DNA from 3 places in the Roseateles sp. FW301-B2 genome. Region 3 is predicted to be linked to each of the others. Evidence: riboswitches for the same ligand, from Rfam matches in the RefSeq annotation. Region 3 holds a riboswitch; each other region holds the start of a gene.
What was found. A riboswitch is a leader RNA that binds a small molecule or an ion and turns the genes downstream of it on or off. The one in region 3 is predicted to bind glycine.
Positions count from the first base shown of each region.

Region 1: it holds a riboswitch for glycine, as region 3 does, so the genes downstream of both, AC3WQY_RS20995 (D-amino acid dehydrogenase) here and gcvT (glycine cleavage system aminomethyltransferase GcvT) in region 3, are expected to answer to the same signal.
Region 2: it holds a riboswitch for glycine, as region 3 does, so the genes downstream of both, AC3WQY_RS08680 (branched-chain amino acid ABC transporter substrate-binding protein) here and gcvT (glycine cleavage system aminomethyltransferase GcvT) in region 3, are expected to answer to the same signal.

Region 1 is NZ_JBYTBE010000039.1:32,967-36,597, reverse strand. It holds gene fusA (elongation factor G) at 1-374, opposite strand, end outside; gene AC3WQY_RS20995 (D-amino acid dehydrogenase) at 497-1,789, opposite strand; glycine riboswitch at 1,874-1,987, opposite strand; glycine riboswitch at 1,989-2,081, opposite strand; gene AC3WQY_RS20990 (alpha/beta hydrolase) at 2,155-2,952, shown strand; gene AC3WQY_RS20985 (isovaleryl-CoA dehydrogenase) at 2,954-3,631, opposite strand, start outside.
Region 2 is NZ_JBYTBE010000009.1:109,600-113,230, forward strand. It holds gene AC3WQY_RS08670 (carbon-nitrogen hydrolase family protein) at 1-23, shown strand, start outside; gene AC3WQY_RS08675 (hypothetical protein) at 38-592, shown strand; gene AC3WQY_RS08680 (branched-chain amino acid ABC transporter substrate-binding protein) at 802-1,944, opposite strand; glycine riboswitch at 2,112-2,204, opposite strand; gene AC3WQY_RS08685 (FAD-dependent monooxygenase) at 2,316-3,554, opposite strand.
Region 3 is NZ_JBYTBE010000021.1:18,506-22,136, forward strand. It holds gene AC3WQY_RS15135 (DegQ family serine endoprotease) at 1-383, opposite strand, end outside; gene AC3WQY_RS15140 (ATP-binding protein) at 446-1,771, opposite strand; gene AC3WQY_RS15145 (response regulator) at 1,768-2,427, opposite strand; glycine riboswitch at 2,538-2,641, shown strand; glycine riboswitch at 2,651-2,763, shown strand; gene gcvT (glycine cleavage system aminomethyltransferase GcvT) at 2,823-3,631, shown strand, end outside.

The DNA.
Region 1 (3,631 bases), on a different contig from region 3:
TTCTGCGCATTGATCACCAGTACCGCGCTCTCCACCGCCTCCAGCGCCGGCAGCGCCAGGCCCACGAAGTCGGGTGCGCCGGGGGTGTCGATGGCGTGGATGCGCAGGCCCTGGTGCTTCATGTGCACCAGCGAGGCATAGAGCGAATGCTGCATGCGCTTTTCAAGCACATCGTGGTCGCTGACCGTGTTGCCCTTTTCCACTGAGCCCGGCGCCGTGATGACGCCGCAGTGGTGCAAGAGCGCCTCGATCAGGCTGGTCTTGCCCGCGCCGGCGGGGCCCAGCAGGGCCAGGGTCCGGATCTTGGCGATCTCGGCCTGGGCCGCCGGCCCCCCGGCGCCCCCTCGACTACCGTTGGGGCTGTCGGAGGCCATCGCGCCTCCGTCGTTGTGCATCGATGGGCTCGGGGACATGGCATCCTCCTTCTGGGATGGCCCCAGCGTAGAGGATGCGCTGCCCGGCGGCAAGGGGTCAGATCAAAGCCGCCACATTGTTGTCAGGCGGCCACCGCCTGCAACTGCCGTGGCCTGCATGTCGCGGCGGTGAAGGCGTAATCCAGCGCTGGCTGTCGGCCGCTGACGATGTCGGCGATGGCCGCGCCGGAGCCGCAGGCATGGGTCCAGCCCAGCGTGCCATGGCCCGTGTTGAGGTACAGGCCGGCCACCTTGCTGGCGCCGATATAGGGCAGGTTGGAGGGCGTGGCCGGGCGCAGGCCGGTCCAGTACTGGGCGCCCTGGCCATCGGTCATGTGCGGGAAGAGCTCGCGCGTGCGGCGCACGATGGCCTCGCAGCGCACCAGATTGAGCTCGGTGCTGTAGCCGTTCAGCTCGGCCGTGCCGGCGATGCGCAGGCGGTCGCCCAGGCGCGAAAACACCAGCTTGTACTCGTCGTCGGTGAGCGAGACCTGGTAGCTGTGCGCCGGCGCGATCACCGGCAGCGTGACCGAGTAGCCCTTGGCGGGATAGATGTTGAGCGAGACGCCAAGCTCGCGCGCCAGCTGGCGGCTGAAGGAACCCATGCAGAGCACGAAGCGGTCGGCGCTGCGCCGGCTCACCACGCCCGCGGCGTTGGCGACGATGACGCGCTCCACGCCCTGCCGGCCCTGTTCCAGGCCGAGGATGCGGGTCTCGTACTCGAATCGCACGCCGGCCGCCGCGCAGCGCGCCGCCAGCGCCTGGGTGAAGGCATGGGCATCGCCCGATTCGTCGCTGGGCGTCATGCTGCCGCCGACGATCTTGCCGCGGCATTGCGCCAGCGCCGGCTCGATGGCCACGCAATCGTCGGGCGTCTTCATGTCCAGCTCGCAGCCCTGCTCACGCATGATGCGCGCCGGCTCCTGCGCCGCCTCGAACTCGGCCTCGCTGGTGTAGAAGTGCAGGATGCCCTGGCTGCGCTGGTCGTATTGCAGGCCCAGCTCCTGGCGCAGGCTCTGCAGCTTGGCGCGGCTGTAGAGACCCAGGCTGACGATGTTGCGGATGTTGTGGGCGGTGCGGCCGGGCGTGCATTCGCGCAGGAACTGCAGGCCCCAACGCCATTGCGCGGCGTCGGCGCGCAGGCGGAACAGCAGCGGCGCGTCCTCCTTCATCAGCCATTTCAGGACCTTCAGCGGCGCGCCCGGATTGGCCCAGGGCTCGGCGTGCGAGACCGAGATCTGGCCGCCATTGGCATAGCTGGTTTCCAGGCCAGCGGCGCGCTGGCGTTCGATCACGGTGACCTCATGGCCGGCCGCGCGCAGATACCAGGCGGTGGTGATGCCGGTGACGCCGGCGCCCAGGACGATGACATGCATTGCGAATACTCCGTTCGGGTTGAACGCGCAGGCGTGCAGTCTCTGGCGGAAGTGATGCCAAAAGGGATGCGTGCGCCTGGGCGCGCCGCTCCCGCTGTCCTTGGTGCCTGAGAGATTCGGCGCCGGGCTTGCGGCCCGCGCCTTGCTCCTTCGGCGGCCCCATGCATTGCACATGAGGCACTCTCCAGCATTCGGCTTGAAAGCGGATCCAGTACGGGGCCTGAGCGAGTATGGGAGCTTGCGCCTTCGGCGGCGGCTCGCAGGGCGGGCCGCACTCTCCTGAATCCGGGAGCCAGTGTAGCCCAGGTCTTGCATCCGGCAGGCCGCCGCCTGCGTAGACTGCGGGCAAGCGTGGAGGATGCTGCATGCGCAAGACCATTCTGGGGGCCGGCCTGATGCTGCTGCTGGCCTATGGCGCCGCCATGGCCTGGCTGTACTGGCGCCAGGAGCAGCTGCTGTTCCAGCCCGAGCCGCTGGCCGCCGGCCATCGCTTCGAGCTCGGCGCCGATGTGCAGGACCTGCGGCTGAACGTGCCCGGAGCCACGCTCTCGGCCCTGCATCTGCGCCTGCCCCGGCCCAAGGGCCTGGTGTTCTTTCTGCACGGCAACGCCGGCAATCTGCAGACCTGGTTCGTCAACGCCGATTTCTATCGCCGCGCCGGCTACGACCTCTTCATGCTGGACTACCGCGGCTATGGCAAGAGCAGCGGCCATATCGAGAGCGAGGCGCAGCTGCGCGCCGATGTGCGCGCCGCCTGGGACGCCGTAGCGCCGCAGTACCGCGGGCTCAAGCATGTGATCTATGGGCGCTCGCTGGGCACGGGCCTAGCGGCGGGGCTGGCCGCGGAGGTCGGGCCGGAGCTGACCGTGCTGGTATCGCCCTACGCCAGCATGTCGGCGCTGATGCGCGAGCACTTTCCCTGGGTGCCACCGGGCCTGCTGCGCTACCCGCTGGACACCGGCGCCGACGTGGCCCGGCTGCGCACGCCGCTGCTGCTGGTGCATGGCGGGCAGGACAGCCTCATCGCACCCCAGCACAGCGAGGCCTTGTTGCGGCAGCAAGGGCTGGCCAGGCTGGTGCTGGTGCCCGGTGCGGCGCACAACGACCTGCAGCGCTTCGAGCAATACCAGCAGACCCTGCGCGAGGCGCTCGCCGCGCTCTGACTCAGATCGGCAGCGCGCGCGCCAGCAGCGCATCGATGGCGATGCCGCGCGTGTCCAGCGCACCGAACACGCGCCCGCTCTGCGCGTCCAGCAGGCGGCTGGCGATGAAGGCCTCGGCCACCTCGCCGGGGGCATGCTGGCTCATCAGGCAGGCCTGGGCCAGCAGCACCAGGCGCTGCGCGAACTGGCGCCCCAGGGCCTCGAAGTCGGCGGCCGGGGTGCGCGTGAGCAGGTCGCGCAGGGCGGCGAGTTCGCTGCGCAGCGGCGCGCTGTCGCCGGCGAGCTGCTGCAGCTCGTCCAGCAGGGCATGGGCGGCCTGCGGCTCGCGTGCGATGCCGCGCAGCACGTCCAGGCACATCACATTGCCCGAGCCTTCCCAGATCGAATTCACCGGCGCCTCGCGGTACAGGCGCGCCAGCACGCCTTCCTCCACATAGCCGTTGCCGCCCAGCACCTCCATCGCCTCGCCGCTCAGTTCGACGGCGCGCTTGCAGACCCAGAACTTGGCGGCCGGCGTCATGATGCGCTGCCAGGCGCGCTCGGCGGGAGCGTCGGCGCCGCGCTCGAAGGCCTGGGCCAGCCGCATCATCAGGAGCGCCGCGGCCTCGCTTTCCAGCGCCAGATCGGCCAGCACGCTGCGCATCAGTGGCTGCTCGGCCAGGCGCTTGCCGAAGGCCAT
Region 2 (3,631 bases), on a different contig from region 3:
CCCTGCAACACCGCCGACTTTGATCGAGGAGCACGCCATGCAACGCCGCACATCACTCTTGGCCCTGCTGGGGGCAGGTCTTGCGCTCGCCGGCTGCGGCACGCCCGCCGACCCCGAGGGCATGCGCCTGAGCGTGGCCGACGGCCTGCAGCTGCGCGGTTGGGTGCCCGAGGCGCTCAAGCAGCAGGTGCAGCTGGGCCAGGTGCTGGGCGGCCAGCCGACCGGCCGCCTCTGGGGTTCCAAGATCGGCGACGAGGCGCTGCGCGTGGCGCTGCAGGAATCGCTCAAGGCCGCCGGCATGCTGGCGCCGCAGCCTCAGGGCGGCCGCTACGAGCTGCGCGCCGCGCTGCTGGCGCTGGAGCAACCCGCGGTGGCGGTGGGCGACGCTCGCGTGGCGCTGACGATGGCCTATGAACTGCTGGACAAGGCCAGCGGCAACAAGCTCTACCAGCGCGAGCTGCGCAGCGTGCATGTGGCCGAGTTCGGCGACGCCATGCTGGACCAGAACGAGCGCCTGCGCCTGGCCAACGAGGGCGCGCTGCGCAAGAACATCAATGCCGCGCTGCGGGAGCTGCTGGAGCTGCGCTACTGAGACGAGCCTGCGCCGGCTGCGGCTGGCCCAGCCAGGCTTGCCGCGTGGTCTGCAGGAGTTGACGGAGGGTTTGGGCCTGAATATTGTTCATGGCCCCAGTGTCGGGGCGCTTGATGACAGGCCGTTGAAGGCCGTGCAGGGCGGGGCGCCTGAGCCGGGGGTCAGGCGCTCGCCCGGCACGGCCTGGCCACCGTGCCGCCCGCATCTGCTCAGCGCACGACGCCGAGCTCCTCGCGCTGTCCGCGGTTGAAGGTGTAGAGCGTCAGTGCACCGTTCTTGATATCGCCCTTCTCGTCGAAAGCGACGCTGCCGGTGACGCCGGAGTAGCTGATCTTCTGTAGCACCGGCAGGTACTTGGCCGGTTCGGCCGATCCCGCCTTGACCATCGCCTCGGCCATCACCTTCGTGGCATCGTAGGTGTAGGGCGAGTAGATCTGGACCTCGATGCCGAACTTCTTCTTGAAGTCGGCCTTGAACTTGTCGAGCGCCGGCCGCTGTGCCGCGTCAACGCCACCAGCGATCGCGCAGACCACTTGGCCGTCGGGCACCTGGCCCGAAGCCAGCTTGGGCAACTCGGCGGTGCAGATACCGTCGCCGCCCATGAACTTCGACTGGATGCCCAGCTGCTTCATCTGCCGCAGCATCGGGCCGGCCACCGCGTCCATGCCGCCGTAGAAGATCACGTCGGGCTTGGCCGCCTTGATGCCGGTGAGGATGCCCGTGAAGTCGGTCGCCTTGTCGTTGGTGAACTCACGTTTGGCGATCGTCGCGCCGGCGGCCTTCGCGGCCTTCTCGAACTCGCTGGCAACGCCCTGGCCATAGGCGGTGCGGTCGTCGATGACCGCAACGGTCTTCGCCTTCAGCGTCTGTGCAGCGTAGCGGCCCAGCGTGCCACCGAGCTGGGCGTCGTCGGCGACCATCCGGAAGGTCGTCTTGAAGCCCTGGCGGGTGTAGCGCGGGTTCGTCACCGACGGCGCAATCTGCGGGATGCCGGCGTCGGCGTAGATGCGCGCGGCAGGGATTGCGGTGCCCGAATTCAGGTGGCCGACGACGCCGTTGACTTTGTTGTCCACGAGCTTCTGCGCCGCGGCAGTGCCTTGCTTGGGGTCGCCGGCGTCGTCCTCGGCCAGGAGCACGAAGCGGGCCGGGCGGCCGCCGATCTGCAGACCCTTGGCGTTCAATTCCTCGATCGCCATGCGGACACCGCTTTCGTTGTCACGCCCGAGGTGTGAGGCGGGGCCGCTGAGTGCGGCGACATGGCCGATCTTGACCACGAGGGGCTCCGCTGCGTGCGCGGACATGGCGAGGCAGGCCAGGGCGATGCCGCCGAGGCGTGATGGGGTAGGTTTCATGAAATCTCTTTTGTCGACGTCGGTGGGTCAAGTGACGCCACCGGACCGCGGTGGTCGTCGCCCCCTCTGTTGCTGACACCTGAGAGATTCGTGCGGCCCCCGGGGGCCAGACTTGCTCCTTCGGCGTACCGGCGGACGTCAGGCAGCCGGCAACTCTGCAGAGTTCATCCGCGACATCGGTCCGTTTGCCTGAGAGTTTCCGGGGCGGTTGCTCCTTCGGCGCCGCGCGGGTGGCACGCGGACTCTCCCGACGTCGCTCGGGCTCGTGGCCGGCAAGACGGTCGACAAGCGACCTCGGTCTTGCGGTGAAGTCGATGACTATACCTGAGGCAAGGGTTAACCCTTGTTGCGGCCGCCTCGACGCCGGCGCCTCAGCGCCTTCCGAACATCATCTGCCGCGCCAGCGCGCGCTTCAGCGGCGGGGCGGCCTGCAGCGCGGCCAGCGCCAGGCCGCGTGCGCCCGGCAGGCCGGGCCAGCGCCAGGCAAAGCTGCGCGCCAGGAAATCGGTGGCGGCGATCATGCTCCAGCGGTCGGGCGCGCGCTGCCATTCCACGCGGCGCAGCGCGCTGTCGATCGCGCCCTCCGTGCGCAGCGCCTGCACCAGCGCATAGGCGTCGCGCAGGCCCAGGTTGAGCCCCTGGCCGGCCACCGGGTGCAGTGTCTGGGCGGCATTGCCGATGCGGACAACGCGGCCCTCCACCAGGGTGCGCTCGGCGTTCAGGCCGAGCGGGAAGCACTTCAGCGCGCCGATGCCGCGCAGCGGCGGCAGGCCCGGCGGCAGCAGGGTGTTGAGCACCGCCAAGCGCTGCGCGTCGCTGAGCGTGCCGATCTCGTCCTCGGCCTGCGGCAGGCACCAGACCAGGGCCGCACGGCGCTGGCCGGCACGCTCGGGCAGGGGCAGCAGGGCCAGCGGGCCGTTGCGGGTGAAGCGCTCGTAGGCCACGCCCGGCGGCGCGGCCGGGTCCAGCTCCACCGTGCCGACCCAGGCGTTCTGCGCATAGTCGCGCGCCACCGCCTTGCGGGCCTGCTCGGCAAACACGCCGCCCTCGGCCACCACGGCGAGGTCGAAGCGCTCGGCCAGATGGGCATCGCCGGCGTCGATCTCCACGCCCGAGCCCTCGGGCTTGATGGCCGACACGCCCTGGCCGAAGCGCGCGGACAGGCGATGCGGCGCGCGCGCGCAGGCTTGCAGCCAGGCGGCCTGCAGCGGCGCCACCAGCTGGCCGTAGCTGAGCACGGCACCGAGCTGCTCCACGCCCTGCTCGCGCGCGCTGATGCTGACCTCGGGCTGGCCGCCGGCACCGAACAGCCAGGGGTGGCTGAGCGTGGGCGGGGCCTGGCTCACCTGCACCTGCAGGATCGCCTGCGCCTGCGCGGCCTGGCCCGCCTGCCAGGTGCCCAGGCGCTGCAGCAGCTGCACGCTGCCCAGCGAGAGCGCGAGGGTGCGCGGGTCGCCCGAGACATCGCGTTCCAGCGGCCGCGCGTCGAACAGGCTGATGGCCGCCTCCGGCAGCAGCTGAGCGGCCAGCAGGGCCAGGCTCAGGCCGGCCGGCCCGGCGCCCACCACGGCGAGTGACATGCGGGTCGGCGTGCTGGCTTCGGTGGGCATGGTGCGCATAGCGTATGAATTCGGGGTACGCCGGCGGGCTTTGCCGTGCGCCGCCCACTATAGCGGCGGGAGTCCGC
Region 3 (3,631 bases):
ACGCCGAAGCGGCGGAAGAATTCGTAGAAGGGATCGTTCGGGTCCAGCTGCGGCTGCTGGCCGCGCCGCATCGAGGTCTTGACGCTGCCGGTGACGCTGATGTTCACCACCGCGGCGCCCTGGCGCGCGGCGATCTGGGCAAAGTCGGGAAAGCCGGCGGGGCCAGGTGTTGCCACCGGGGCCGGCCCTTGCGCGCTGGGCGCGGCGCTGGCCAGCAGCTCGCTGGCAGGCGTCGCGGCTTCGGCGGTGGCCGAGGTCTTGATCGCCACCGCGCCGCGCATCGCTGCGGCACCGCCGGCGGCGCCCAGCACCCCGGCGGTCACCAGCGCCCACACGAGGCGCTTGGCCGGAACCATGGTTTCGCTGACTTGCTTGGTGTTCATGAGGAAGCCTCCTGAGAGTGAGTTGACGCGATGGCCGAACTTTGCTCTTTGAGACTTAGACCTCACTTAATGCGCGGCAGGCGCAGTTCGACGCGCAAGCCACCCAGCGTGGCGGCCTCGCCCAGCGTGAGCCTGGCCCCATGGCGCTCTGCGATCGCCTTCACGATGGCCAGGCCCAGGCCGCTGCCGCTGGCCTGCTGCGCGTCGGCGCTGCGGTAGAAGCGGTCGAACACGCGTTCGCGCTCGGCCACCGCAATGCCGGGGCCGCTGTCCTCCACCACCAGCAGGGCCTCGTCGGGCGTGGCCAGCAGGCTCACGTCCACGCGCCCGCCTTCGGGGCTGTACTTGACGGCGTTGTCCAGCAGATTGCGCAGCAGCATGCGCAGCGCCTGGGGCTCACCCTGCACCTGGGCAGCATCGCAGCGCGTCAGCCCCAGGTCGATCTGGCGCGCCGCGGCGGCATCGCTGATGTCCACCACCGCATCCTTGCAGAGCTGGTCCAGCGCCAGCGGCTGCGCCAGCTGCTGGGCCTCGCCCGGCGCCTGCTCGCGCGCCAGCGCCATCAGCTGTTCGATCAGATGGCTGGCGCGCTCGATGCCGCTGGCCAGGCGCCCGATCGCCAGTGCCTGGCCGGGTGCATCGGGCGCGCGCTGCAGCGATTGCAGCTGCAGCTTGAGCGCCGCCAGCGGCGAGCGCAGCTCGTGCGCCGCATCGGCGATGAAGTGCTGCTGCGCCTCGAAGGCCTGGCGCACCCGGCCCAGCAGGGAGTTCAGCTCATCCACCAGTGGCTTGACCTCGGCGGGCAGCTCCTCGCTGGCCACCGGCGAGAGATCGTCGACCGCGCGCGCGGCCAGCTGGTCGCGCACCTTGGCCACCGGCTCCAGCGATTGGCTCACCACCCACCACACCACCAGGGCCAGCAGCGGCAGCATCAGGGCGATGGGCGCGATGGTGCGAAAGGCCAGTTGCCCGGCCATGCGCTGGCGCACCGCCAGGTCCTGCGCCACCTGCACCACCTGGTAGCGGGTCTGCAGCGAGAACACGCGGAAATGCTTGCCATTGGCGTCCAGGTTCGAGAAGCCCAGTACCGCGCGCTGTGGCAAGAGCGCCTCACCGGGCGAGCGGAACATCGGCACGCCGTCCAAGCCCCAGACCTGCACCATGAAGTCGTAGCTCTTCTGGTCGCCCAGCGGCAGGCTCACCGTGCCGCTGCCGACGCTGCCCTGCAGGGAGAAGGCCATCTGCTGCATGTGGTAGTCGAAGATCTCGTCGGCCTCCTGCAGCGCGGTGCGGTAGGCGCTGCCGCCCTGCACCAGGGCCGAGAGCGAGAAGGCCAACAGCAGGAAGGCGATCAGGCGGTAGCGCAGGGAGCGGGGAAACAGCATCATTCCTTGGGCACCCGGTAGCCCACGCCGCGCACGTTCTGGATCAGCGCCGCACCCAGCTTCTTGCGCAGGCCGTGGATATAGACCTCCACCGCATTGCTGCTGATCTCGTCCTTCCAGCTGTAGAGCTTTTCCTCCAGTTGCTGGCGCGACAGCACCATGCCCGGCCGCGCCAGCAGCGGCTCCAGCACCGCCCATTCGCGCGCCGACAGCGTGACCTGCCGGCCTTCGGCCACCACCTCGCGGGTGGCGGGGTTGATGCTCACGCCGCGGTGTTCGTAGACCGGCTCGGCGCGGCCGCTGGCACGGCGCAGCAGCGCGCGGATGCGCGCCAGCAGCTCGTGCAGCTCAAAGGGCTTGAGCACATAGTCGTCGGCGCCGGCGTCCAGCCCGGCAATGCGCTGCTCGAGCGCGTCGCGGGCGGTGGCGATCAGCACCGGCATGACCTGCTTGCGCGCGCGCAGCGCGCGCAGCACGCTCATGCCATCGCGCTTGGGCAGGCCCAGGTCCAAGAGCACCAGGTCGTAGTTCTGCGCCTGCAGGGCCGCGTCGGCCAGCTCGCCGTCGCGCACCCAGTCGACCGCATAGCTTTCGGCGCGCAGCAACTCGAGCAGTTGCTCGCCAATCATCGGGTCGTCTTCCACCAGCAGCAGTCGCATGCCAAGTCCTCTTGCCGGATTTACGGGGAAGTGAGATTTTCCATGCGCGGCAAGGCCGGCCATTAGACGAGACTTAATTTGCTCGCCCGGCCCCAAAACCATGGCTACAATCCGCGCCGTCAGGAGAGAGCTTTCCACGCAAAGCCGCCGAAGGCGCAGAGGCACTGGTGATCCCACGCTTCGAACGCTCAGGCAAAAGGACTGACAAGACGCCTCGATGCAGGCGTTCCTCACTGGAGAGAGGCGGGTCTTTGTTGAACCCGTCCACCGAAGGGGCAAGCTGTCGGCGATACGCCGGTGGTCAATCTCTCAGGTACCAAGGACAGCGAGGGCATATCCCCCACCATCGGTCTCAGGACCGGGTGGGCTTTCAGAATGCCCTCGGAGTAAGTCCCTTGTCTGCCGCACTCAAGACCACCCCCCTGCACGCTCTGCACATCGAACTCGGCGCCAAGATGGTGCCCTTTGGCGGCTACGACATGCCGGTGCAGTACAAGGAAGGCATCCTCGCCGAGCACAAGCACACGCGCACGGCGGCCGGCCTGTTCGACGTTTCCCACATGGGCCAGCTGCGCCTGGTCGGTGCCGATGCCGCTGCCGCACTGGAAACGATCGTGCCCGTCGACGTGATCGACCTGCCGGTGTTCAAGCAGCGCTATGCGCTCTTCACCAATGAGCAGGGCGGCATCCTCGACGACCTGATGCTGTGCCGCCGCCCCGACGACATCTTTGTGGTGGTGAACGCCGCCTGCAAGGAGCAGGACACCGCGCATCTGCAGGCCAAGATCGGCGGCCGCTGCGAGGTCATCAGCCTGCCCGAACGTGCCCTGCTGGCGCTGCAGGGCCCGCAGGCCGTCACCGCGTTGGCGCGCCTGAACCCAGAGGTGGCCAAGCTCACCTTCATGACCGGCGGCTTCTTCAATCTGGACGGCATCGAGACCTTCCTGACCCGCTCGGGCTATACCGGCGAAGACGGCTTCGAGATCTCGGTGCACAACGACCAGGCGGTGGCGCTGGCGCGCAAGCTGCTGGCCCAAGCCGAGGTCAAGCCCATCGGCCTAGGCGCGCGCGACACCTTGCGCCTGGAAGCCGGCCTGTGCCTGTACGGCCATGACATCAATACCGAAACCACGCCGGTGGAAGGCGCGCTGACCTGGGCGATCCAGAAGGTGCGCCGCGCCGGTGGCGCGCGTGCCGGGGGCTA